DNA from 2 places in the Arthrobacter caoxuetaonis genome. Region 2 is predicted to be linked to the other one. Evidence: predicted binding sites of a transcription regulator. Region 2 holds the regulator's gene; the other holds the start of a gene.

Region 1 (18,107 bases), 1.4 Mb from region 2:
GCCACCCATGTCGTCGCCGCCCATGGCCGGTGCGGCCTTTTCGGGCTTGTCAGCAACAACAGCTTCGGTGGTCAGGAACAGACCGGCGATGGATGCAGCGTTCTGCAGCGCCGAACGCGTTACCTTTACCGGGTCGTTGATGCCTGCAGCAAGCAGGTCCTCGTATTCGCCGGTTGCGGCATTCAGGCCGAAGCCCTCGGGCAGGCCGCGGACCTTGTCGACGACAACGCCCGGCTCGAGGCCGGCGTTGTAGGCGATCTGCTTCAGCGGAGCATCGATGGCAACCTTGACGATGTTGGCGCCGGTTGCTTCGTCGCCTTCGAGGTTCAGGTTGGCGAATGCCTTCTGGCCGGCCTGGATCAGGGCCACGCCGCCACCGGCGACGATGCCTTCTTCAACCGCTGCCTTGGCGTTGCGGACGGCATCTTCAATGCGGTGCTTGCGTTCCTTGAGCTCAACCTCGGTTGCGGCACCGGCCTTGATGACTGCAACGCCGCCGGCCAGCTTGGCCAGGCGTTCCTGCAGCTTCTCGCGGTCGTAATCCGAATCGGAGTTCTCGATCTCGGCGCGGATCTGGTTGACGCGGCCGGCGATTTCGTCGGCGTCGCCTGCACCTTCGACGATGGTGGTCTCGTCCTTGGTGACAACAACCTTGCGTGCCTTGCCGAGCAGGTCCAGCGTGGCGTTCTCGAGCTTGAGGCCAACCTCTTCGGCGATGACCTGGCCGCCGGTCAGGATGGCGATGTCAGCCAGCTGGGCCTTGCGGCGGTCGCCGAAGCCCGGAGCCTTGACGGCTACGGACTTGAAGGTGCCGCGGATCTTGTTGACCACCAGGGTGGCCAGTGCTTCGCCTTCAACGTCTTCGGCGATGATCAGCAGCGGCTTGCCGGACTGCATGACCTTCTCGAGGACGGCAACGAGGTCCTTGACGTTGGAGATCTTGGAGTTGACGATCAGGATGTACGGGTCCTCGAGGACAGCTTCCTGGCGCTCTGCGTCGGTGACGAAGTAACCGGAGATGTAGCCCTTGTCGAAACGCATGCCTTCGGTGAGCTCAAGTTCCAGGCCGAAGGTGTTCGATTCCTCGACCGTGATGACGCCTTCCTTGCCAACCTTGTCCAGCGCTTCGGCGATCAGGTCGCCGATCTGCTGGTCACCGGCGGAGATGGAAGCCGTAGCAGCGATCTGCTCCTTGGTTTCGATTTCCTTGGCAGAGGCGAGCAGTTCGGCAGTGACGGCTGCAACAGCCTTCTCGATGCCGCGCTTCAGGCCCAGCGGGTCGGCGCCGGCAGCAACGTTGCGCAGGCCTTCCTTGACGAGGGCCTGAGCCAGGACGGTAGCCGTGGTGGTTCCGTCACCGGCGACGTCGTCAGTCTTCTTGGCAACTTCCTTGACCAGCTCGGCGCCGATCTTCTCGTAGGGATCGTCGAGTTCGATCTCCTTGGCGATGGAAACGCCGTCGTTCGTGATGGTGGGAGCGCCCCACTTCTTTTCGAGTACGACGTTGCGGCCACGCGGGCCGAGCGTGACCTTGACGGCGTCGGCGAGGGTGTTCAGGCCCCGCTCAAGGCCGCGGCGTGCCTCTTCGTCAAATGCAATGATCTTGGCCATAACGGCTATCGTCCTTCCGGAACAGTCATGCTTGGATGTTGCATTCCTTCTGAGGTGCCCGCGACGGACGGGGAGAATCGCACGATCTCTTTACGCGCGTTCCGCCCCTCACCCCAGCGGCTTGCTGGTTCACTCAACACCGGCGACTTTTAGCAGTCAGCCCGCAAGAGTGCTAAGTCAATAATTAGCACTCCCGCACCGGGAGTGCAAGCAGTCACGGCCGGTTGTGACCGGGGTTTCCATCCAAAACCCGAGCCGGTACCCCATCGCCCCACCGTGGACCGCCAGCTGCCTCCAAATCGCTGCCCGACGGCGTAGATTGGTCCCATGCACGCCCTTTCGTTACCAACGGGTTCCCTGCGGGCGGCGTGACCCCGACATCTTCAGGAGTAGGCAAATGGCGACGAACGAGCCCCCTCCGGGGCAACCCACCCCGGGCCAGCCGGAAGACCAGGATCCCACGGCGCAGGCCGCACATGGATCCAGCGCCGCCCCGCCTCCCTACGGCCGGCCGCCCGGCGATTACGACGAGTCGGCGCACCAGTCCCCGGAACCCGGCGGCTATCAGGGCCAAGGCCAAACAGGCCAGCCAGGGCAGAGCCCTTATCAGGGCGAGTATCCGGGACAGGGGCGCTACACGAACCCCGGGCACCCGGGCCAGTACCACGGTGAGTACCAGCCCACCGGCCAGTACCAGGGCCAGAACCCATATCCACCGGGCCCGCCGCCCGGCTACTACCAGCCCGGGCCGCCGAATCCTTACCAGCAGGGTTACCCGGCCCCGTACGGCTGGGCGCCGAAGTCCCGCCTCGCTGCTGGTTTGCTCGGCATCTTCCTCGGCGGCCTCGGAGTCCACCGGTTCTACCTCGGCTACACCACCATCGGCGTCGTGCAGCTGCTGGTAACCCTCTTCACTTTCGGGGCTGGCGCGATTTGGGGCTTCGTCGAGGGAATCATGATCCTGGCCGGCGCCCAGACCTTCCGGACTGATGCGCGCGGGATGCCGCTGCGGGAGTAATGGCCAGCGCCCAAGACCAGGGCGCCCCAACACGCGGAAAGAGAAAGAGCCGGCGGCCCCCTGGATTCAGGGAGCCGCCGGCTCTTTTGCTTGGAGGGGTCCGGCTAGACCGTCCGGACGTCTTCGGCCTGGGGACCCTTTTGTCCCTCACCGATCTCGAATTCCACCCGCTGGCCCTCTTCCAGTGTCCGGTACCCGGCTGACTGGATGGCGGACCAATGGACAAAAACATCAGTCTGGGCCTCATCGACTGTGATGAACCCGTACCCTTTTTCGCCGTTGAACCATTTGACGATGCCCTGCGCCATGCTTCTCTCCCCTTGTCCAGGTCAGTCCCGGGGCTGGTGCTCCGCCGGAACAGCTGCCGGGAGATCCGTGCCGAGGTGGGGCAGGACCGCTGTTACCCCGGCGGCTGGAGCTAACTTTAGCCACAGGGACCCGGCAGCGGTCCGGGGCGGGGAATTAGTTATCGAGTTTTAACAACACTCGGCTATTTACTGGAAACCGGGGCCCGCCACCACTGTCACAGTGGCGAATTCAGGCGACTCACTGAGCGTGGGGATCCCGAGGAGGGCAGACAGCTCCTCCGCGTTGGCGCGCTGGGCCTCGCCGTTGTAGAAGATGACCGAGCCCTGCAGCGGAGCTCCGGCCCAGTTGCCGACACTGGAAGTGATCCAGCCCTCGGCACCGATCCGGGCGGAGATGCCGGCGCCCAGGCCGCTGATGCCGCTGGCGTTCAGGACGACCACCGGCTGGGTCTTGTCTGCCGCAGGGGTCGATTCCACCGGGGTCGGCTCTGGGCTGCTGGACGGCACCGCAGACGGCGACGGCGGGCTGGACGGTGTTGCCGGGGCGCTCGGCGAAGCAGAATCGGTAGCTTCCGTTTCTGCGGCCACCGGTGTCGCGTTGCCGTCAGCACCGATGCCGAGACGGGGCAGGACCACATATGCGGCCAGCCCGACGAGGAGTGCCAGGACACCAACCGTAATGATCAGGCCAATACCACTTGAGCGCGCAGGGATGAGGCGTTCGCGGTGGACGCCCTGCCGTGTGGAGGTCTCCGGGACCTTATCGAACTCGTCCCTGGGGTATTGGCTCATGGTTGCGTTGTCTGTCCTTGATCTGTGGGGCCCTATGCGTCGGTGCCCATGCGGCGGGCAGTGCGCGCACGCTGGCGTGTAGTACGTAGTCTACGCAGCCTCTTCACCAGCATCGGATCGTGTGCCAGCGCTTCCTCCGTGTCGATCAGCGCGTTGAGGATCTGGTAGTAGGCAGTCGCAGAGAGCCCAAAGAGATCCCGGATGGCCTGTTCCTTGGCCCCCGAGTATTTCCACCAGGAACGTTCCAGCGAGAGCATCTGCTGCTCGCGTTCACTCAAAGGGCTCTCGGGGTCGACGGTGCCGTCCGGTGAGAAGGCCCCGGCTTCAGCTGTTCCTGCCACTGAGTGTCCCCGTCTCCTGGTCTGTTCCCCCGGGCGCGGCAGTAAGGCATGCCGGTGCGGGGGAAAGTCTGTGTCCAGCAGTAATCCTAAACCGGAATAACAACCTTGTCATTTAGCTGTGCCGCGGATGCGGTTGGGATTCTGGCGGGAGATATCCAAGACTGGACAGGTGAGAAACAGCGAAGAGCCGGCATTGTTCCCCCTGGATCCTCCCGCCACGCCCGGCGGCGGGCAGCAGGAAACCGACGGCGGCACGCCCATTCCTTTCACCAGCGGGACACCGCTGGCCTCGCTGATGGCCCCGGACTGGGCCGAGGCCCTTGCCCCGGCGGCCGGCCTGATCCACCGGCTGGGAGACGACCTCGAACGCCGCCGCAGTGCCGGAGCCCACATCCTGCCCGCCCCGCAGAACATCCTGCGTGCCTTCCGCCGCCCCATGTCAGAGGTGAAGGTGCTCATCGCCGGACAGGACCCGTACCCAACACCGGGGCACGCCGTCGGCCTTTCCTTTTCGGTGGAGCCGGGAGTCCGGCCCCTTCCGCGTTCACTGGCCAACATCTATAAGGAGCTGCAGGCGGATCTGGGCATCGCCCCCGCCGCCCATGGAGATCTCAGCGCCTGGACGGAACAGGGGGTCCTGCTGCTGAACCGTTCCCTGACAGTCGAGGCCGGCGCGGCGAACTCCCACCGCGGCCGGGGCTGGGAGGACATCACCGATCTGGCCGTACGGGCTTTGGCTGCGCGGCGGCGTGCTGACGGATCACCCCTCCCGCTCGTCGCCGTCTTGTGGGGGCGGCAGGCGCAGGCCCTGGCACCTTTGCTGGGCGGTGCCCCGAGGGTTGAGTCGGCTCATCCCAGCCCTTTGTCCGCTTCGCGGGGATTCTTCGGATCCCGCCCCTTCAGCCGCGCCAACGAGATGTTACTCGCCCAGGGCAGCACCCCGGTGGACTGGCAGCTTCCCGGGGTACCGTAGAAGCAGTCCCCCCGTACCAGGAGAAACAACACATGCCTGAAGCACCCGCCACACGTTCCCCTGCTCCGGTCCGGCGTGCAAGGCCCGTCCACACCATGCAGGTCCTGCGCCGGGAACAGCTCTCCCGGCACATGGTGCGGATTGTCGTTGGCGGCCCAGGGTTCGACTCGTTCCACCCCAGCGAATGCACGGACGCCTACTGCAAGATCTGGTTCGGGCCTGACGGCCGCCCGCTGGACGGCTCGGTGAGCCTGGAAACGCTGCGTGAACAGACGGAACGGGAAAACTGGCCGGTCTCACGGACATACACCGTCCGCTGGGTGGATACGGTGAAGCGGGAACTGGCCATGGACTTCGTGGTGCACGGGGCGGAAGGCCTTGCCGGACCGTGGGCCGCCGGCGCCCAGCCCGGTGAGAGGATCACGTTCGGCGGTCCGGGCGGCGGTTTCTCGCCGGATCCCGAGGCTGACTGGTATCTGTTCGCAGCTGACGAGTCCGCCCTGCCCGCTACGGCGGCCGCCTTGGAAGCCCTGCCGGCCGACGCCATCGGTTCCGCACTGATCGAAGTCCACGGCCCGGAAGATGAGCTGCCGTTGACCGCGCCTGACGGCGTACGCATCACCTGGCTCCACCGGGGATCGGCCGCAGGAGCGGGACAGGTCCTGGCTGAAGCCGTGGCCGCGTACCCCTGGCCCAGCGGACGCGTCCAGGTTTTTGCCCACGGTGAGCGCGAAGCCATGAAGGAACTCCGGGAAATATTCTTCAACCGGCATGGACTCGAGCGGGACCAGGTCTCGCTCTCCGGCTACTGGGCCGCGGGCCGGACCGAGGACGCTTTCCAGGCAGAGAAGCGCACCCCGATCGGCAAGGTTCTCTGACCCCTGGTATCCGGGCCTTCAGCGCCTGCGGTTGCGGCGGTCATTTCCGCTGAGGTTCCGGGTCAGCGGACGGGCCAAGTTGTCACCGAAGACCACTCCCCCGGCGATTGCCAGGATCACGGTGAGGGCGTTAAAGAGTCCGATGACGCCGTCGGAAATATCCTCCAGCCCGATGCTCAGGCCGTACATGGAACGGAAGATGCTCAGGCCCGGGAACAGGAACAGGATCGCCGGCACGGCGATCACCAGCTGCGGCGCGCCCATCCGCAGGGCGACGATCCGGCTGGCCATGCCGATCGCGATCGCTGCGACAGCCGGCGTCAGCCGTGGGCCCACGCCCACCGCTTCTGACAGGGTCCCCACCAGGAACCCGCCCACGCCGATCAGCACCGTGGGCAGCACCAGGTTCATCGGTGACTGCTCGGTGATGCTGATCGTGGCCAGGGCTACGGCGAGTATCAGCACCGTGACGGCGAACGGGTACTGGGACGACGTCTCTTCAGTCACTTCCAGGGAGGGCATCCCCAGCAGGGTGCCCACCACCAGTGCGACGGCGATTCCCGCGACAATGGCGCCAAAACTGAGGAAGGCGGAGAGGAAGCGGCCGGCGGCCGTCACCGGGAAGCCGTTGATCGCATCCTGCACGGCGGAAACCAGCCGTCCGGTGGGCAGCAGCAGGAGGATGCCCCCTGCCACCACGATTCCGGGCGCAATATTCAGGTCCACCGAACCGCTTGCGTCCAGCCACCAGAACAGCATGGCGAGGGCGGTCACGAGGAACCCGCTCGCAGCCGTGGTGAAGAAGTCCGGCACCCGCCAGCGTCCGAGCACCCGCTGCAGCAGGCTGACCAGGATGGTGCTGCCAAATCCGACGGCTGATCCCAGCGGCCCGCCGCCAATAAATGCGACGATCGCGGCGGCAAACAGTCCGGCGGAGAAGGTGACAGCCCAGCGCGGGAACGGTTTGGGTTTATGGACGATCTCGCCCAGCCGGGCTGACGCCTCGGCACGGGTGACGTGGCCGTCCACGATGTCAGTGACCAGCCGGTGCACCAGTGCCAGTCCCGCATAGTTGTTCGTCCAGGACCGGACGACGCGCATGACCGTGATGGGCGTCTGGTCCTTGGGCGAGTAGTTCAGCAGCACCGACTGGTTGGTGATGTCCACTTCGATGTTTTCGAGTCCGTAGGCAGCGGTCACGGCGATTATGGCCGTTTCCACTTCGAGGGCACCGGCACCGTACCTGAACATGGTTTCTGCCATGCCCAGGGCGAAGTCGAGGGTCTTCCGCGCACTGGCATCCGGACCGCCGGAGCGTACCCGGGGGTTGGCGTAGGGGCTCCCGGCCAGTCGTTCCACGATCGACATGGCCTGCGTCGGCGGTGTTTCCCCCTGCACCAGCCGGCGCAGCATCCGCCGTGCCGCTGCCGAGGACGAATCCGTACGCTGGGCCGCTGAGGGGCTGTGCTGGCGGGGCGTCGTCTTGCGTGCCCGCGGCTTGCCGGTACGCGGCGGGACACCGGCCGCACGCTGGCCCTTGGGGGTCACTGACGGAGCCTTTGCCGGAGCACCCTTCTCCAGCCGCGGAACAGAGGACGTCGCCGGCGGCGGCTTGGGCTTGGTGCTGCGCAGGCCGGCGGCGCTGCTCCGCGCCGCCCGTTCGGGTGCCTTGATCACAGGGATCAGCCCTGCCTCCGGTTGCGTGCTCAGGGCAGCGTTGCGGCGCTCATTCTCGTTCTCCACAGTGTCCACCCCTTTGGCCTCGTCTTGACGTGCGGTTTAGTAGAAAGGCTGGTGATGCCTGCGCCAGTAGATCTGGCGGGTCACACGTTCACCGATGGTGTTCCAGATCCGGTACCGCAGCGGGTCCAGCACCAGGTCCCAGCAGCCGGCGAAGTCCGTGACGGTCTTGGAAAAGCTGGTCTTGAACAGGCCCAGTCCGTGGTGGGGATGTTCCTTGTTCTTGAGTTCGCTGCTCGGCGGCGTGCCGCAGAAATCGTATTCCTCAATACCGAAGTCTTCCTTGAGTTCGGTCAGCGCAGTCCACTGCACCAGGTGGGAATCCCCGTATTGCTTGCGCCGCGGCTTGGAGCCGCCGTCCTTGTACGTACCCTTTTTGCCGTAGGCGATGACGAACGCACCGACACTCGGCTCGCCGTCTTCGAACGCAAAATAGAAGCGGCCCTGTCCGGCGGCCGTGAAGTTCGACCAGAAGCGCCGGTAGTACTCGTAGGAGCGCATCCTCGCCGAAGAGCGGTCCTCGATGTGGCTCATCAGTTTGTACATGGCGCGCATGTTCTCTTCGGTGGGCTCCACCCGGCGCACGTCAGCCTCTTCGCGGATCGCCCGCCGGACGGCGTTGCGGGCACGGGAGGAGATGTTCTTGAGAATCTGTTCCGTGTCGGGCGTCGTGTCCAGCAGCGCAGTGGAGTCGTTGGGCTGGAGATTGAAGGTCTTGACCAGCCCGGCTTCGCGGAAGAGTTTCCGTACGTCTTCTCCGTCCACGATGTCCGGCTCCACCTTGAGTGCGAAGACCCGGCGGCCGCTCTCCTTGGCAAACCTTCCCAGTGCCCGGGCCATGGCCGGCACGTCTTCGGCTGCGGCGGCATCGGGACCCTTGATGAGGTACCAGAGGCTGCCCAGGAGGGCGACCTTCTTTTCGATGACCAGGTTGTAGGACGTGTAGTCCGCGCACGTGAAGACAACGTAGACGGGGTTCCAGCCGTGGTGCGATTTGACCTCCGCGTAGGCGGCGGACTGCAGGACATTGCCGCCGTTGGGGTTCGCCTGGACGCGGCTGTCCCAGTCCGCAATCTCCTCAGGCGTGGCCAGGCGTGCACTAAAGTCTCGCAAAGTTCCTCAACTGTCCTCGGTTGGTGGATCTGTCTCGTCGCCCCCGGGCACGGAGCCGCGCTCCGGACCGGTTTCCAGTCTATCTGCGAGCGCGGGGCGCTCCGTGCGGCCGGGTGCGGCGCGGCGGAGCAGGCCCGTACCCGGACCGGCGGGAATACCCGTGCGCCAAGACAGGTTAGGCTCATCATTAGATGCATTTGCATGAGATCGAGAGAAGGCGGACTGAGTGGCACAGCAGATTGAACTGGGACTGGACACGTTTGGAGACGTGACATTCGACGGCGGGGGCAACAAGCTGCCGATGCCCCAGGTCGTCCGCAACGTGGTGGCGGAGGCCGTCCTGGCCGACTCCCTCGGACTCGATTTCATCGGTATTGGTGAACACCACCGGGACGACTACGCGGTGTCCTCGCCGGAGACCGTGCTGGCAGCCATCGCAGGCCAGACCAGCCGTATCCGCCTGGGATCCGCGGTGACCGTCCTTTCCTCCGACGACCCCATCCGGGTCTACGAACGTTTCGCAACGCTCGACGCCGTGTCCAACGGCCGTGCAGAAATCATCCTTGGCCGCGGCTCCTTCACCGAGTCCTTCCCTCTCTTTGGATACGACCTGGCTGATTACGAGGTCCTGTTCGAAGAGAAGCTTGATCTGTTCACCAAGCTGCTGGCAGAAAAGCCCGTCAGCTGGGAGGGGACCATCCGGCCTCCCTTGCGCGACGTGTTGGTTTATCCCCCCACGGAAAACGGTGCCCTCCCCGCGTGGATCGCCGTCGGCGGCACGCCCCAGTCCGTTGTCCGCGCGGCCCACTACGGCCTGCCGCTGATGCTGGCCATCATCGGCGGGGAACCTGCCCGCTTCACCCCGTTCGTTTCCCTGTTCAAGCGGGCGCTGAAGGAGTTCGGCAAGCCGATGCTTCCCGTCGGGGCGCATTCTCCCGGCTACATAGCCGCTACGGACGAGCAGGCGCTGGAGGAAGCGTGGCCGCACTACGCCGCGATGCAGAACCGGATCGGCAGGGAACGCGGCTGGCCGCCGGTCAGCCGCTCGGAGTATGAAGCATCGGCCGGTCCTGAGGGCGCGCTCTTTGTCGGTTCGCCGGAAACTGTGGCGGCAAAGATCGTGCGGACCGCGCGGACCCTCGAACTGTCGCGTTTCGATCTTAAGTACAGTCTGGGCACGCTTCCCCACGAGAACCTGATGAAGTGCATCGAACTCTATGGATCCGAGGTAGCACCCCGGGTCCGCGAAGCGCTGGCGGCCGGGGACTAGGCCTTCGCGGGGAGGAACCACCTGGTCCGTGGTTCCTCCGCCGCCAGGGATTCCGCCCGCTCAATGTTCTTCCGGTCTTCACCGGTGAGCCGTTCATGCTCCTGGCGCATGTACTCGCGCCACGTCGGAACGTCGTAAATCTCGCGGAACTGGCGGGAATCCGTCACCGAATGCACCAGCTCCCACCCTGTGGCTCCGGTGCGCATCCGCGAGAGCCGGACTTCATGCATTGCCTGCACGAACGCTGCGGACTCACCCGGTTCCAGTTCATAGGCCACCAAGACCGTCACCGGCCCGTCGTCGGGTCTCGGCTCCTTTTCGACCTCCAGCCCAAGGTCCGGCTCAGGAACGCTGCGGTCCAGCTTGCCGGTGCGGGGAAGCAATGGCAGGACCGCCACGCTCGCGGCCACCAGGACCAGCACGACGCCGGCGGCGGCCAGGACCGCCGAGTAGCCGTACGCCGTGGCCAGGCTCCCCCACAACAGCGACCCGAATGCCTGCGTTCCGGTGAAAACCATGAGGTAGACGGAAAGTCCCCTCGCCCGGACCCATTCCGGCAGGGTCAGCTGCACAGCACTGTTGAGCGTGGAAAAGGTATTGATCCATGCTGCTCCGCCCAGCACCAGCAGGGCAGCCAGCGGTACCGCGGGGAGGTAGCCTGCGGCAAAAACGCAGGCCCCGAACGCCACGGCGGACGCTGCCAGCAGGGCGTTATCCGGGAAGAGCTCCCGGACTCGGCCCTGGATTACCACTCCGAGGATGGCACCGATGCCGAGGGCGCCAAGAAGGAGCCCGTAGCCTGAGGAACCCAGCTGAAGATGGCCGTTGACGGCAATGGGAAGCAAGGCGTACAGGGAGCTGGCCGGAACCATGAACATCACGCAGCGCAGCAGGATGCGGCGGATCCTGGGCGCTGCCCGCACATAACGGATGCCGGCTGCCATCGCTTCGCCGACCCGTTCGCGGTCCGCAGGACTCTCCGGTGCGCTCCGCCACACGAACACCGCCAGTGCCGTGCCCAGGAAAGACACCGCATTGACACCAAAGACGAAGGCTGGACCAGCGAGCGAAACCAGCAGGCCTCCCACGGCCGGTCCTATGGCACGGGCGGCATTCATCGCCACCGACCCCAGCGCCGAGGCGGAACGGATCTGGTCCCTCGGTACCAGCGAGGGGGTTATGGCCTGCCAGGCCGGCGAGCTGAGGGCGACCCCGCAGCCGATCAGGAACGTGTAGAGGAGCAGGGCATCGGGCCCGAGCAGGCCCAACGCGGCAATGACCGTGAGCAGGATCCCGGCGCCGGCGGCAAAGAGGTTGGCGCCCAGGATCAGCCGGCGGCGGTTGAACGCATCGGCGAGGACGCCCGCAATCAGTCCGAGCAGGAGGGCAGGAGCAAGGGAGGCGGTTTGCACCAGGGATACCAGGGCGGGACTGGCGCCGGTTTCCACCAGATACCACTGCGCGCCGACGGTCTGCATCCAGCTGCCGATGTTGGACCCCAGCTGGGCCAGCCACAGTATGAGGAACATCCGGTTCTGCAGCGGCGCCCAGGGAGATGCCATTGGATCCCTCCGTCAGCGCAGGAACCGGGCGCCCCGGCGGTTCCGGAGACCTGACCCCCGCTTCCTGAAGGTTATGTCCGGCACCTCCGCCGCGTCCAGAGTGCCCGTTCACAGCGGCCGAGGTTCAGGGCCCTGGCGGAAACTTGTTCCACAGGCGGCGATAGTTCTTCTCCGCGGCCCTTCCCCTGTGCTCCTCAATCGCATGGAGGCGCCCGTAAGTGAACCCGTTTTCGCCCTCTCCGGCCGTACTTCCCATCCAGCGCAGCAGCGACCTGGTGACAACGCTGTCCTGGTGCTCCCCCAGTGTTTTCTGCAGTCCCTCGGCGGCTTCCACCATGGCGTCTGCTGCGCTTCCTCCTGCCGGCCTCCACGCCTCGGCGGCATAGCGCAGCCGCTTGGCCTCCTTGCGTGCTTCGTGAAGGATCTCCGCACGCTTTTCGGGATCCTTTTCGGCCTTGGCCTCCTTGACGCGGGCCCGGAGCCGGCCGCGGTCCCGGCGGATCATTGCCTCCGCAGTGTGCCGCCCCGAACCGGTTTCGGCCTGGTTCCACGGCGGATCCGCTACCATCCCGGCCAGCTGCTTGACCATCTGCCCATAGCGCTCGCTGTCCAGCGCCTGGTGCACCGACTGGACGGCGGACGAATAGTCGCTGAGCAGTTCTTCGTCGATCCGGGCCGCCACCGGCCCCAGGACCAGGTCCGGAGGCTGCGATGCCACGAGGGCCTGCAGCCGGTGGCGCATCACTTGTGCATCACGGGCCCCGCCCAGCACCTGTGCCAGCCATTTCAGGTCACCGCGCAGGCTGCGGGCCGGTTCCTTTTCAAGCAGGCGGCGGTAGCTGGCCAGCGCCGAACGCAGACGGCGGGTGCTCACCCTCATCTTATGGACGGCCTCCGGTTCCTCGGCCCGGACCCTTTCCTGCTGCCGGAGCAGTTCAGCAAGCTGCTCCTGCAGGTACGCCAGCAGCAGGGCTGCGGCGCCCTTCTCCGCACCCGCACTGCTGTCCTGCCCGGCGCTGGGACCTTTGGGAGCAAAAACCATGGCTGAAGTATAGGTCCCGGTCCTGCCCGGGAGGCAGACCCTGTGCCACGCACAATTGACGCACCCGCAATACGCGCGAAACAGGTCCCCCGCGACACTGGGCCCATGACGAAACGCCCTGCCTCCGCTTCCGATCTGGCCTGCGGGTCCTGCGGCCAGCTGCCGCGGCCGGGCCGTACCCGCCTCACGGCCGCCAACGTTGCCGCCATGCTCCCCATCGAACTCCTGGTCCACGCTGCCGTCCTGCAGGCGGATCTTCCCTACCTGTCCAAAGTCCTGCTGCTCACGGTCACCGCCACGGTCCTGGTGATTTGGGTGGCCGAGCCTTCGGCCCGCCGGCTGCTGCACAGCTGGCTCCACGGTCCGGCGCTGCGGCAGCGGAGCATGCTGGCCGGTTCGGGAACCCTCTGGAGGGCACGCGTGGTCCTCGCGGATACTCCCGGTGCATTGGAGGACCTGGCCCATGCGCTGGCACGGTCCCGTGCGAATATCCTCTCGATTACCTCGCAACCAGTGCCCGGCGGAGTCATGGACGAGCTCGTGGTCTCCGGACCGCCTGGGCTGCGGGAACACGACGTGGCCGAGGCGCTTGCCGACGGCGGAGCCGGGTCTGTGCTGGTTTGGCCCACGACGGCTTTGGCCCTGGCCGACGGCCAAACCAAGGCCCTGGCCTTGGGCGCACGGGTGGCGGCCAACCCGCAGGAGCTCGGCTGGGCCGTCTCGGAACTCCTCGCGGCGGAACTGGTGGTTGATCCGTCCCGCCTCGCTCCGGGCGGGCCGGAATATGGAACCCCGGTCCTAAAGGTCCCCACGGCCTGGGACGAGGCGCTGAGGTTCATCCGGCCCGGGGAGCCGTTCACGCCGGCAGAGTCCGCCCGCGCCAGCCGGCTTGCCGAGATCGCCGAGACTGTAGAGCTTCGCACCGCGCGGCCCGGCTGAGCCCTGCTGTCCGCTGTGAAGCCCCCTGACCCTGTACCCCGTGCAACGGCCGCCGTAGCATCGGCAGTACCGGCGGTGCCGCCGGCGCTCCCGCTGCCCGAGGCAACATTCTTGGAGGCAAGGTCATGAACTCCATGCGCTACGCCAAGCTTGGCAACTCCGGCCTGACAGTGTCCGCGCTCGGGCTGGGATGCCTCAGCTTCGGTGACCCGCACCGCGGCAACCATGACTGGACGCTGCGCGAGGACGAATCCAAGCTCCTCATCCGGCGGGCCGTGGAACTGGGCATTAACCTCTTCGATACGGCAAACGTCTACTCAGCCGGGGACAGCGAGCGCATCCTCGGCGTCGCGCTGGCCGAGTACGCCCGCCGCGAAGAGGTTGTCATCGCCACCAAAGTCCACGGCGAGATGTCCCGAGGGCCCAACGGCTGGGGACTGTCCCGCAAGCACATCCTGTGGCAGGTGGACCAAAGCCTGCGCCGGCTCGGAACCGACTACATCGATCTGTACCAGATCCACCGCTGGGACGGGACGACGCCGCTGGAGGAAACGCTCTCCACCCTGGACCAGCTGGTCCGGGACGGAAAGGTCCGGTACATCGGCGCGTCGACCACATACGCCTGGCAGTTCGCCCGGGCCCTCTGCCTGCAGCAGGAACACGGATGGACGCCCTTCATCACCATGCAGGACCACTACAACCTGATCTACCGGGAAGAGGAACGGGAGATGTACCCGCTCTGCGAGGACCAGGGAATCGGCGTCCTGGCGTACTGCCCGCTGGCGCGGGGCAGGCTCTCACGCCCCTGGGACGAGCCAAGCAGGCACCGCGGGCGGGATGCTTTGGACGACAGGCTCTATGGCGCGTACGAGTCCACCGACCGGCTGGTCTCCGATGCCGTCGGTGAGGTCGCCCAGGCGCATGGAACCAGCAGGGCGCAGGTGGCCATCGCCTGGGTGATGGCGCATCCCGTGGTAACGGCGCCGCTGGTCGGTGCCACCAGGGTGGGGCATCTGGAGGACGACGTCGGCGCCCTGGACATGCAGCTCACCTCGGAGGACCTGGCACTGCTGGACGAGCACTACATCCCGCACGGCGTCGTCGGCTTCTAACCTGCCCGCGTCAGCCCTTCACTGCGCCCGCGACCAGGCCGGAGGCGATGTAGCGCTGCAGGAACAGGAACAACACCATCACCGGCACGGCTGCCAGCACCGCTCCGGCGGAGAAGACGCCCCACGTCCGGGACTGGTTGTCCCCCACGAAGGAATAGAGCCCGACGGCGAGGGTCTGGCTATCCGGATCGTTGAGGACAATGGAGGCGATCATGAACTCCCCCGTGGTGGTGATGAAGGTCAGCAGGCCCACGATCGCCAGGATGGGAGTCACCAGGCGAAGGATGATGGTGAAGAAGATCTGGAAATGCCCGGCACCGTCAATCCGTGCCGCTTCGTCGAGCGTCTTGGGGACCGTGTTGAAGAACCCGTACATCAGGTAGGTGTTCACCCCAAGCGCCCCGCCCAGGTAGACCATGATCAGGCCCAGCTGACTGCCCAGCCCAAGCCAGGGAACGATGTCCGAAATTTCCGAGAGCAGCAGGAAGATGGCAACTACCCCCAGCATCTGCGGGAACATCTGCAGCAGCAGGAGGCTCAGCAGGCCCATCCGCCGCCCGGTGAAGCGCATCCGGGAGAAGCTGTAGGCGGCCAGCGCCCCCAGGAAGACCGTTGCGACGCTGGTGACCACGCCGATCACCAGGGTGTTCAGGAACCAGCGGGCGAACGGTTTCTGCGGGTCTGAAAAGAGTGCCTGGAAGTTGGCGAACCCAATGTCCCGGAACAGTCCGGACGAGGCAACCAGGGTTCCGCTGGGGCTGAGGGCAGCGGAGAGGACGTACGCCAGCGGCAGCAGGGCGAAGACCGTCATCACCAGGCCCACCAGGTGCCGCCATCCGGTGTCCTTGAACCAGGCTCCAAAACTGCGGCGGGTGGGCCGGACGGCGGGCCCGGGGCGCGGGGCTTCCGCGGCGAGCCTGGACGGAACTGAGGTGGAGGTGCTCATGAGTTCACTTCTTCCAGCGACTTGGTCTGCCTAAAGCTGACGGCGGAAATGACGGCGACGATGACGAAGATGAGGATCGCCAGTGCGCTGGCCAGACCGTAGTCACGGCCCGTCCCCTGCCCGAAGGCCACCTTGTAGACCACGGTGATCAGCAGGTCGGTGGCGCCGATGTCCTGGCTGGTGCCCGGGAAGCGCGGGCCGCCGCCGGTGAGCATGAAGATCACGTTGAAGTTGTTGAAGTTGAACGCGAACGTGGAAATCAGCAGCGGTGCAGTGGAGACCAGCAGCAGCGGGAGCTTGATGGAACGGAAGATCCGCCAGGCGGAGGCGCCGTCCATTCTCGCGGCCTCGTTCACTTCCTCGGGCAGGGACTGCAGGGCACCGGTGCAGACAAGGAACATGTAGGGGAAACCCAGCCAGGTGTTCACGAGCAGCACGCTGGCTTTGGCCAGCCAGGGGTCGTTCAGCCAGGGAATGGACGCACCGCCGAAGAACGTCCCGTTGATGAAGCCGAACTCCTGGTTCAGCATGCCTGACCAGACCAGTCCGGCGAGGAAGGCAGGGAAAGCGTAGGGCATGATCATCAGCACCCGGTAGGTGCGTTTGCCCTTGAGCGTGGGGTGGTTGAACGTGATCGCCAGGAACAGCCCCAGCCCGAAGCAAAGTGCCACGGAGGCAACCGCGAAGGTAAAGGTCCAGCCGATCACGCTCAGCAGCGGTCCGCGGAGCTCCGGGTCCGTGACGGCGTGCTGGAAGTTCTCGAAGCCGACGTTGATCTTCCAGCCGGTGGCAAGCCGTTCCCCGTCTTCGGAAACGAAGGACCCCTCGCCGCTGTCGCGGTAGACGGTTCCCGTCTCGGAACTGGTGAAGGTATCTGCTGCTTCGTCATAGACCAGCACCGGCTTGTAGACATAGGCGTTGGAGCCGTCAGCAGTCTTCAGCGTCCCGTCGTCGAGGTCCTCGGAGAAAGGGACCGTGAGTTCCAGGATCTCCGACTGCCTGTTGAGCAGGTCATTGAAGGCGAGGGTTTCATAGCCCTGGACACCGGTCGCCTTGCCGGTTCCGCCGAGCTGGGCGTCCTGGACCTCTTCGAGCGGCTGCTCGCTGCCGCCGAGCTGAACCCGTCCGTCCGGATCGGTAACCAGCAGGAACAGCTCGTTCCCCTGCTCCACCACGGAGACCTGGTAGGCCGGGGAGTCGGGCACCCGCTGCTGGGCGGTCAGGGAGATTGCAGCGACGGCGTCTTCCTTGGTGCTGTTATGCCCGTCGCCGTAATTCGTAAAGGCCACGTAACCGCTGTAGACGACCACGAAAACCTGGAAGACCAGCAGGAACAGCACCCCGGGTGCCAGGTACTTGGCCGGAAGGCCGCCCCGCCGCAGGTAGATCCAGTTGATCGCCAGCGTCACGCCGGCCGCCACGGCAAGGATGACCCACTCTTCGGCAAGGAAGAGCATCATCAGAACGTAGACGGCGAACGCGTCCACGAGTCCCAGAAGCAGGATCTTGGCCAGCGTTCCGGCGATCGAGTCGGGACTGCGCCTGCGCTCGCGGACCGGTGCGGGTTTGGACGGGCGGACGGGTGCGTCCGTGGAAACGGCCATGAAGTTCTCCTACAGGTGGTCCGGACGGGAATCCCGTCCGGACCACTCGTCGCCTGCGGCTGGTTGGTACCGCTACTTGCTGATCTTGGACTCGATGTTGGAGACCATGGCCGGCCATGCCGTGGCCGGGTCTGCTTCGCCCTTGATGAGGGCCAGCTGCGTGCCGCCCCAGTCAGCCCAGACGGCTTCCATTTCCGGGATGGCCGGCATCGGAACACCGTTGGCACCGATTTCGCCAAACGCAGCCACGATCGGGTCTTCGGCAGCCTTGTCGAAGGAAGCCGTCAGGGCCGGCGGGCGTCCGCCTGCCTCGAACATGGAATCCTGCACGGCCTCGGTGGTGAGGTAGTTCAGGGCGAATTCGTTGGCTGCCAGGGCATTCTGGCTCTTGGCGCTGATGAAGAAGCCGTTGACGCCGACGAACGGCTGCGCCGGGGAATCTCCGGCAGTCGGCAGCGGGTCGACAGCCAGGTTGATGCCGGCGGCTTCGGCGTCCGGGACGTTCCACGGGCCGGTCAGCAGGTACGGGGAGGCGCCGGCGTTGAACTTTTCCTTGGCGATATCCGGGGTGATGCTGGAGTTGAAGATGCGTTCGCCGGAATCGCCCCAGGCCACAAGCTTCTCGGCGAATTCGACGCCGCCGGGGTTGCCCAGTTCCAGCTTCGAAGCGTCGTAGCTGCCAGCCTCGTCCGTGCCGAAGACGGGCACGCCCATGGAGGTCTGCAGCGGGTAAAGGTGGTAGGGATCGCCCTGCTTGGGGTCCATCTGTACCAGGAAGGGGAATTCGGCCTTGCCTTCGGCCACGACTGCCTTGCCGTTGGCGATGACCTCGTCCATGGTGGCGGCGGCTTCCGGGAC
Region 2 (9,585 bases):
AAACGAATCCACTCCGAACAATCCCTGCGCAAGGTCCAGGACAACCCGCCCTCCGGGCAGCACAACAGCTGCAGTGCGGGGTTTATGGACGGCCGGCGCAAACAGTAAAGGAACCGCCACAGTGTCACCTCTGGCCCGCTTCTCACCGGTGCCTGCCGCGACGGATCCGGCGATCATCAGGAACTTCTGCATCATCGCCCATATCGACCATGGCAAGTCCACCCTGGCTGACCGCATGCTCCAGCTCACCGGGGTTGTCCAGCAGCGCGACATGAAGGCGCAGTACCTGGACCGCATGGACATCGAACGCGAACGCGGGATCACCATCAAGTCCCAGGCCGTGCGGATGCCCTGGGAACTGGACGACACGTCCTACGCCCTGAACATGATCGACACCCCGGGCCACGTGGACTTCACTTACGAGGTGTCCCGGTCACTGGCAGCCTGTGAGGGTGCAGTGCTTCTGGTCGACGCCGCCCAGGGCATCGAGGCCCAGACGCTGGCCAACCTCTACCTGGCGATGGAGAACGACCTCACCATCATTCCGGTCCTGAATAAGATCGACCTCCCGGCAGCGCAGCCGGAAAAGTACGCCGAGGAGCTGGCGCACCTGATCGGCGGTGATCCGGCGGACGTGCTGAAGGTCTCCGGCAAGACCGGCGTCGGCGTTGAAGCCCTGCTGGACCAGATCGTCCGTGACATTCCCGCACCGGTCGGCGACCCCAACGCACCGGCACGCGCCATGATCTTCGATTCGGTCTACGACACCTACCGCGGCGTGGTCACGTACGTTCGCGTGGTTGACGGCAAGCTCTCGCCCCGCGAACGCGTGCAGATGATGTCCACCCGCGCCAGCCACGAACTGCTGGAAATCGGTGTCAGCTCGCCGGAACCCACACCCTCCAAGGGCCTGGGTGTCGGCGAGGTGGGTTACCTCATCACCGGCGTGAAGGACGTCCGGCTCTCCAAGGTTGGTGACACGGTCACCAACCTCGCCAAACCGGCAGCCGAATCGCTGCCCGGCTACGCCGATCCCAAGCCAATGGTGTTCTCGGGGCTTTACCCGATCGACGGCGCCGACTATCCGGTGCTGCGCGATGCGCTGGAAAAACTGATGCTCAACGACGCCGCGCTGGTATACGAACCCGAGACCTCGGCGGCACTGGGCTTCGGTTTCCGTGTGGGTTTCCTTGGCCTGCTGCACCTGGAAATCACCCGCGAACGGCTCGAGCGCGAGTACAACCTGGACCTCATCTCCACCGCACCGAACGTGGAGTACGAGGTGACGCTCGAGGACAACAAGGTGGTCACAGTGACCAACCCGAGCGAGTACCCGGAAGGCAAGATCAAAGAGGTCCGCGAGCCGATGGTGTCCGCGACCATCCTGGCACCGAACGAATTCGTTGGCGCCATCATGGAGCTGTGCCAGGCCCGCCGCGGCGTCCTGGGCGGCATGGACTATCTCTCTGAGGACCGGGTCGAGATCCGGTACCGCCTGCCGCTGGCCGAAATCGTCTTCGACTTCTTCGACATCCTGAAGTCCAAGACACGCGGTTATGCCTCGCTGGACTGGAAGGCCGACGGCGATCAGGTGGCCGACCTGGTCAAGGTGGACATCCTGCTCCAGGGTGAGCAGGTGGATGCTTTCAGCTCCATCACCCATAAGGACAAGGCCTACTCCTACGGCGTCATGATGACCGGAAAGCTCCGGGAGCTGATCCCGAGGCAGCAGTTCGAGGTGCCGATCCAGGCCGCCATCGGCTCGCGGATCATTGCGCGTGAATCCATCAGGGCCATCCGCAAGGACGTGCTTGCCAAGTGCTACGGCGGCGATATCAGCCGTAAGCGCAAGCTGCTGGAGAAGCAGAAGGAAGGCAAGAAGCGGATGAAGATGGTGGGTCGCGTCGAGGTTCCCCAGGAAGCCTTCGTCGCCGCACTGTCCTCCGACGAGTCCAAGGACAAATCCAAGAAGTGACTCCCAGCGCATTGCCCCTCGGGGATCCCGCGCCAAAGGACGGAATCCTGCCGGCCCAGGCTGCCACCGAGGCAGCCGGGCGCCGGTTCGGTCTCTACGTCCATATCCCGTTCTGCGCCGTCCGCTGCGGCTACTGCGATTTCAACACCTACACCGCCACGGAACTTGGCGGAGGTGCCTCGCAGGTTGAGTACGCGGCGACGGCGCAGCAGGAAGTGCGTTTCGCCGCCGGTGCCCTGAAGGCCTCCGGCGTTCCGCACCGGCCGATCGAAACTGTCTTCTTCGGCGGAGGAACACCGACCCTGCTGCCGGCCGAAGACCTGGCAGCCATCCTTGGCACCGCCGTCGAACAGTGGGGACTCGCCCCGGGCGCCGAAGTGACCACCGAAGCCAATCCGGATTCAGTCACGCCGGAATCGCTGCAACTGCTCGCTGCCGCCGGATTCACCCGGGTGTCCTTCGGGATGCAGTCCGCCGTCCCTCATGTGCTGGCGGTCCTGGACCGGACGCACACGCCGTCGCGGGTGCCGCAGGCCGTGAAGTGGGCGCGCGACGCCGGCCTCAAGGTGAGCGTGGACCTGATCTACGGCACACCGGGGGAGTCCCTGGCTGACTGGAAACACTCCGTTGAGGAAGCGCTCAGCTACGAACCGGACCATATTTCGGCCTATGCCCTGATCATCGAAGACGGCACCAAGCTGGCGGCACGGATCCGCCGCGGCGAGATTCCGCCCATCGACGACGACGACCATGCGGACAAATACCTGCTGGCCGATGAACTCTTCGGAGCAGCTGGACTCGGCTGGTACGAGGTCAGCAACTGGGCGCGGACGCCGTCGGATGAATGCCGGCACAACATGGCGTACTGGCGCAGCGATGACTGGTGGGGTGTAGGTCCCGGTGCACACTCGCACGTCGGCGGTATCCGCTGGTGGAACGCAAAGCACCCCACTGCCTACGCAGGCCGGATCGCGGCGGGGGAATCCCCTGCAGTCGGCCGGGAAACGTTGGATGCGGACACCCGTTACCTCGAAGACGTCATGCTCCGCGCCCGGCTTGCCGAAGGAATTTCCCGTGACCGGCTGCGCCCGGAGGGCCGCCTTGCGGTGGCCGGACTCATCGCCGACGGCTTGGTTGATCCCCGGGCGGCCATAGCCGGAACCGTCCTGCTGACGCTGAAGGGGCGCCTGCTGGCTGACGCCGTCGTGCGCCGCCTGCTGCCCTAAGCCCGCCCAACACGGCCCGCCCGCCCAACGCAAAGACCCGCCGTCCCCTCAAGGGACGGCGGGTCTTTTTGGTGCGGTGGGTCTTTTAGTGCGCGGCCGGAGCCGTCAGCGCTGGATGCGTCAGCGGATCCGGCGCAGGTTGAAGCGGTAGCGGTACGGACGCCCGCGGTTGCATTCGATGCCCGCAATGACCGAAGCCACGGCGACGGCAATCCAGATAAGGGCATTGAAGACCGCGAAAAAGCCGCCCACGACGGGGATGAAGGACAGCAGCCAGGCCACCAGCGCCAGGATGGTGGGAGGCAGGGTAAAGTTCAGCGCTTCCTTGGATTCCTGCGCAGTGAACGGGCCGCGGTCGCGGAAGACCAGGTAAATGATGAGGGACGGCACAAAGCCCAGGATGCCGCCGAAATGGGACAGCGTGGCCCACTGACGGTCTTCGGAAGCAGTCAGCGGAAGGGCATTGGCGGGTGCACCCTGGTAGTCCGGGCGCGCTGGGGAACCGTGGTTTTCCGGTCGCTGCGGATGGTTCTGGCGTGTGTTGGACACAGTTGCATTCCTTTAACTCTCAGATGACGCAGGGTTCGCACCCACGGGTACCTGTTGTTCATCAAGGGTACTGGGTTCAGCGGCGTACACAGGCAAACACACCTGCGGCGGAGCGCCGCAGCGGGCGGAGAGCGCCGCGGACGGCTGTCGCGCTAGGGCACGGTGAGGAAATCGATGACCTCTTCGACCCGCCCCAGGAGGGTCGGCTCCAGATCCGCATAGGTCCGCACGGCGCCCAGGAGTTTCTTCCAGCCCATGGCGACGTCGGTGTGATCACGGTGCGGCCAGCCGAGTCCTTTCAGGATGCCGGTCTTCCAGTCTTCCGAACGCGGGACCACGGGCCAGGCCTGCAGACCGATGACGTGGGGTTTGATCGCCTGCCAGACGTCTACGTAGGGATGGCCAACGATCAGGACGTTCGCTGCCGCACCGGGAACGGCCATCGCTGCGGCCGCGATCCTGGATTCCTTTGACCCCGGCACCAGGTGGTCCACCAGGATTCCCAGCCGCCGTCCTGGCCCGGGGGAGAAGTCCCGCACCGCCGCAGCCAGGTCATCCACGCCGTGGAGGGGCTCGACGACGATGCCTTCAACGCGCAGATCGTCTCCCCAGACTTTTTCCACCAGCTCAGCGTCGTGTTTGCCCTCAACCCAGATGCGGCTGGCCCGCGCGGTCCGGGCCCGCTGGTTCGCGACGGCGACCGAGCCGGACGCCGTTCGCTGCACTGTCGGGGCTGAGGACTTTACTGCCGGAACCACTTCCACGGGTTCGCCTTCAAGGAGGAAGCCGAAACCCAGTTCAAAGGATTTAGTGCGACCCCGGGCGTCTTCAAGCACCATGAGGTACAGGCCCCCGGACTTTTCCGTCCGCAGGACGGCGCCTACCCAGCCGGTTTGGACATCTTCCAGCACAAGGCCCTTCTCGGCGCCGACCTGCCGGAGCGCTTTCCGGACCGGGGCAGAGATATCCCTCGGTCCCCATTCAAAGTTCGGCACGGGGTTTCCTCGTTCCTGGACACGGGGCGGAGCGCCGGCGGTCTCGCAGGCACGGGAGATTCAATGCTAGCAACGGCATCGGAACGTATTAGACTTAGCACTTGAGTATGCCGAGTGCTAATCCGCGCGAAAGTGCCGCAGGAGCTTCAACGAGGGAGGGAAAACCATGAGTGAACCACGACGGCTCGAGGTGCTCCGGGCCATTGTTGAAGATTATGTCCATTCCCGGGAACCTGTGGGTTCCAAGGCCCTGGTAGAGCGGCACCAGCTCGGCGTCTCCTCCGCCACCATCCGCAACGACATGGCGGTCCTCGAAGAAGAGGGCCTGATTGTTGCGCCGCATACTTCTGCCGGACGCATCCCGACTGACAAGGGGTACCGGCTCTTCGTTGACCAGCTATCGGACCTGAAGCCGCTGTCGAGCGCCGAACGCCGTGCCATCCAGAACCTGCTTGAGGGCGCCGAGGACATTGATGACGTCCTGGACCGGACAGTGCGCCTGCTGGCCCAGCTGACCAACCAGGTCGCCGTCGTCCAGTACCCGCATCTGGGCAACGCCAAGGTGCGGCATATCGAGTTCGTCCTGCTGGCACCGGCACAGGTGCTGGTAGTCCTGATTTCCACCACGGGCCGGGTTGAGCAGCGGGTCATCACCGTTCCCTCCCCGGTCACCGAGCCTGCCCTGCACGAACTCCGCCAGCACTTCCTGCAGGGACTGGCCGGAACCACCCTGACGCGTATCACCAGCCACCTCGCCGACTGCCTGGCAACGGTGCCGGTGCAGCTGCGCGGCACCGCGGGGGCGCTCGGCCGCTGCCTGGAACAGCTTGCGGGCATCAACCGCGAGGACCGGATGGTCATGGCAGGAACGGCGAACCTGGCCCGTGCCACCGGAGATTTCCCGTTGACCATCGGACCGATCCTTGAAGCACTTGAGGAACAGGTGGTCATGCTCCGCCTGCTTTCAGAGATGGAGCAGGACGCCAGGGGCGTCTCCGTCCGCATCGGTTCGGAGAACCCCTACGGCTCTCTCTCCGAGGCCTCCGTGGTAGCCACTGGGTACGGCCCGGACGCGTCCGCTATGGTAGGAATCCTTGGTCCCACACGAATGGACTATCCCAATACCATGGCTGCGGTCCGCGCCGTCGCCCGCTACCTTTCCCGGGTCCTGAACGAGTGACCCGGAGCGGCAGCCCCTCGGGGTGCCGTCGAAAAGACAAAACCCGCCCCTATAACGGGGTACGCAATACAGGAAGCGATGTGCACGAGTGAGTGATCACTACCAGGTACTCGGCGTCAGCCGGGATGCCACCGGCGAGGAAATCAAAAAGGCGTACCGCAAGCTTGCCCGCAAGCTGCATCCTGATGTCAACACCGCTCCCGGAGCCGCTGACGAGTTCAAGGCAGTGTCCCACGCCTACGAAGTCCTCTCCGACCCGCAGAAGCGGCGGATCTATGACACCACCGGCCAGGAGAACGGCACCGACAACGGTTTCGGCGGCGGCTTCAGCGGCCAGGGCTTCGGCTTCCAGGACATCTTCGACACGTTCTTCGGCGGCGGCGCCGGCGGCGGGCGGGGACCGGCTTCGCGTACCCGCCGAGGCCAGGACGCGCTCATCAACGTCCGCATCGACCTGAAGGACGCCGTTTTCGGCACCAACAAGAAGATCGACGTCGAAACCGCTGTCCTCTGCCCAACCTGCGACGGTTCGTGCTGCCAGCCCGGCACCTCCCCGCGCACCTGCGATATCTGCCACGGCACGGGTCAGGTCCAGCGTGCGGTCCGGTCCATCCTCGGCCAGGTCATGACCACTGCTCCCTGCGGTTCCTGCCAGGGGTTCGGCACCATCATTCCCGACCCTTGCCACGAGTGCGCCGGGGAAGGCCGGGTCCGCAGCCGCCGCACGCTGACGATCAAGGTCCCCGCCGGCGTGGCCACAGGCACCCGCATCCAGCTCAGCGGCCAGGGTGAGGCCGGCACGGCCGGCGGGCCCCAGGGTGATCTCTACGTGGAAATCCGCGTCAACGCGGATCCGGTGTTCGTCCGGGAAGGCGACGACCTGCATGCAACGCTGACCGTCCCCATGACCGCGGCAGCGCTGGGAACGGTCATCACCATGGAAACGTTCGACGGCGCCCGGGAAATCAGCATCAAGCCGGGCACCCAGTCCGGCGAAGTGACCACCCTCAAGGGCCTGGGCGTCACCCACCTGCGCGGCTACGGCCGAGGGGACCTGATGGTCCACGTCCAGGTCGAGACGCCGCAGAAGCTCGACGCCGAGCAGGAAGAACTCCTCCGCCGGCTCGCCGAACTGCGCGGCGAACAGTTCGCCGAAGGCCGCGTCGGGGGCACCAGCAGCCCGGGTGTCTTCGCCAAGCTCCGCGACCGCCTCGGCAACCACTAGCCGCAGACGGGTACTTCATGACCAACCCGATCTTTTTTGGCGACCCCGAACAGGTGGCAGCGGCGGCACCGGGAGGCGTCTTCACGCTGACCGGCCCGGAGGCGCGGCATGCCGTGTCGGTCAAGCGGCTGGCTCCGGGCGAGGACGTTGACATTGTCGACGGCGCCGGGATCCGGCTGCGCGGAACTGTCCGCTGCGCTGAGCCTGCCCTGCTGGAGATCGAGGTCAGCGAAGTCCAGTCCGAGCCGGCCCCGGTTCACGAGTTCATCCTGGTCCAGGCCCTGGCCAAAGGGGACCGGGATGAGCAGGCCATCGAGGCAGCTACCGAGCTCGGGGTCGACGCCGTCATTCCGTGGCAGTCAGAACGCAGCATTGTGCGGTGGCGGGCCGAGAAGGCAGCGAAGGGACGGGCGAAGTGGCAATCGGTCGTAACGTCAGCAGCCAAGCAGTCCCGCCGTTCCCGGCTGCCCGTCGTCCTGGACGTCGCTGATACCAAAATGCTGCCGCAGCGGCTGGCAGGGATGGACCTGGTGCTCGTCCTGCACGAAGAGGCGGACACTGGACTGGTCAACGCGGTGGAGTCGCTGGAGCTGCAGGGGCAGGATCGTGCACCGGGGGACCGGGTTTCCATTGCCGTGGTGGTGGGCCCCGAGGGCGGGATCTCTCCCGCGGAACTCGAGTCCCTGCGCGCTGCCGGTGCCCTCACCGTGCGCCTTGGGCCGCACGTGCTCCGCTCTTCAAGCGCCGGCCCGGCAGCACTGGTGCTGCTGAACTATTTGCTGGGCCGCTGGTCCTAACTGCTCCAGATGCCGGGCAGGCCGGAGCGCGCGGGTCAGTAGACAGTAATGCGCTTCGAATCCTCGTTGGCACCATCGCCGTGGAAGACCCGCAGGTTGTATTCGCCCGGTTCCAGTTTGATGCTGACTTCGAACAGTGCCGTTTCGCCGGTAGCGGCGTCGAGTGCGACTCTGCCCGTGGTGGCGGCTGACGTATCCGGACGTCCCTTCACGATCGGCTCGACGCTCCAGGAAAGCTTCTCCTCCCGGACCACGGCGGAACCGGTGACGGTGACGGAGGTTTCGACGCCGTCGCCTTCCTGGGGATCGATGATCCAGATCGGCGCGGGCAGCAACTTGTCCCGCTCGAGCGGTTTTTCCAGCAGCTCGTGGCCGAAGGCCTGGTAGCCTGCCTTGCCGTCCACCAGGACAATCACGCTGGTGCTGTACCCCGCCGTCGTGAGCCCGGCGTTGGCCGCAGCAGCGGTGGCGGTGTACACCAGCTGCTGAACGGCCCGGTGGGCCATGCCTGCGTCAAGTGAGGCCTTGAAGGCGTCGGAAGTGATGTCCACGGTGATGATGTTCTTGCTCGAAATCGAGGCGGTCACTTCAGACGCCGGCTGCCAGGGTGTGAAGTAGTCGCTGTCACGGGGGACCTGCGCCGTCATGGCCTGTACTGCTTCGCCAATCGGGTCGCCCGTGTTCTCGGACGGCAGGAATTCCCGGTACAGCTGGATGTCGGACTCGTTCTGGGCCAGCCAGTAGACCGGCATGACAACTTTCGACGCCGTTGCCTCCGCGGGAGCCGAAACCGCCATGGGCAGCCCCTCGGACGCCGAGGATTTGCTGAACGAATCGGGCATCGATGTGGTCGGCAGCTCTGCGACGACACCGCAGCCGGGGAGGATGAACGGAACTGCCGCTGCGAGGAGGAGGACACGGACGCGGGTCTGCCGTTGTTTTGCCATAGCCGTCCCTGCCTTCCGTTGCTCAGTGCCCGCAGTCCGGGGACCGGGCGGTGCATGTGGGGGAGCGTCCGGAGCGGGGATCCGGTCGCAGCACGACCCCCAGCTTGGCACAGCCCGCGGCCCGAAAACGGTGAGTTAACTGTTCTGGGATGGGACTGAAACCTGATTGAGACCGAGCCGATGCAAAGCCGAGACAAACCGCGTAATCCACGTCACGGACCCTTCCCGTGCCCGTTGCGGCTACACTCCTGCTGCCATGGCGGCACGGCGTGGCGCAGATCAAGTAAGATTAAATGAGGTGTGCGCGCGGAATTACTCCGGGAGCCTGCCGGGGGAAGCATTCCGTTTTCAGCTTTAGACCAAGATGACCTGATAAGGGGCGATGAGAGGCCGAGGGGCCGTATATATGACCGAATCTTCAGCAGGAATCGGCACCATCCGCGAGGACCAGCAGACGATTGTCTTTGACTCCACGGAGCATATGGTCCAGTCTCTGGGCGCGAATGACGAGGCTTTGAGAGTCATCGAGTCCGCCTTCCCCGAGGTCAACCTCCACGTCCGGGGCAACGAACTCTCTGTCTCAGGCCCGGCGCCTGCCGTTGACCGGACCGTCCGCCTGGTGAATGAGGTCCGGGTCCTGGCGCGCCACCAGACCCGTGTCACGCCGCAGGTGCTGGAACAGCTCATCACC

Evidence for each region. The regulator HrcA, encoded in region 2, represses chaperone genes, less so after heat shock. The targets are predictions, from matches to a motif close to TTNGCACTCGNNNNNNNCGAGTGCNAA.
Region 1: groL (chaperonin GroEL) is a predicted target of HrcA. The motif match lies at 1,761-1,787, and genes of this name have one in related genera.

The regions. Positions count from the first base shown of each region.
Region 1 covers NZ_CP099466.1:583,109-601,215, reverse strand. Annotated here, with positions in the region: gene groL (chaperonin GroEL) at 1-1,611, opposite strand, end outside; gene NF551_RS02780 (TM2 domain-containing protein) at 2,009-2,629, shown strand; gene NF551_RS02775 (cold-shock protein) at 2,734-2,937, opposite strand; gene NF551_RS02770 (LytR C-terminal domain-containing protein) at 3,124-3,729, opposite strand; gene NF551_RS02765 (DUF3263 domain-containing protein) at 3,762-4,070, opposite strand; gene NF551_RS02760 (uracil-DNA glycosylase) at 4,198-5,043, shown strand; gene NF551_RS02755 (siderophore-interacting protein) at 5,076-5,921, shown strand; gene NF551_RS02750 (threonine/serine exporter family protein) at 5,940-7,469, opposite strand; gene NF551_RS02745 (lipid II:glycine glycyltransferase FemX) at 7,701-8,774, opposite strand; gene NF551_RS02740 (LLM class flavin-dependent oxidoreductase) at 9,001-10,044, shown strand; gene NF551_RS02735 (MFS transporter) at 10,041-11,606, opposite strand; gene NF551_RS02730 (CHAD domain-containing protein) at 11,731-12,648, opposite strand; gene NF551_RS02725 (ACT domain-containing protein) at 12,754-13,587, shown strand; gene NF551_RS02720 (aldo/keto reductase) at 13,722-14,699, shown strand; gene NF551_RS02715 (sugar ABC transporter permease) at 14,710-15,645, opposite strand; gene NF551_RS02710 (ABC transporter permease subunit) at 15,642-17,249, opposite strand; gene NF551_RS02705 (sugar ABC transporter substrate-binding protein) at 17,322-18,107, opposite strand, start outside.
Region 2 covers NZ_CP099466.1:1,954,553-1,964,137, reverse strand. Annotated here, with positions in the region: gene lepA (translation elongation factor 4) at 122-1,975, shown strand; gene hemW (radical SAM family heme chaperone HemW) at 1,972-3,201, shown strand; gene NF551_RS08965 (DUF4870 domain-containing protein) at 3,322-3,750, opposite strand; gene NF551_RS08960 (DUF3097 domain-containing protein) at 3,903-4,745, opposite strand; gene hrcA (heat-inducible transcriptional repressor HrcA) at 4,912-5,925, shown strand; gene dnaJ (molecular chaperone DnaJ) at 6,014-7,150, shown strand; gene NF551_RS08945 (16S rRNA (uracil(1498)-N(3))-methyltransferase) at 7,168-7,947, shown strand; gene NF551_RS08940 (GerMN domain-containing protein) at 7,983-8,894, opposite strand; gene NF551_RS08935 (PhoH family protein) at 9,301-9,585, shown strand, end outside.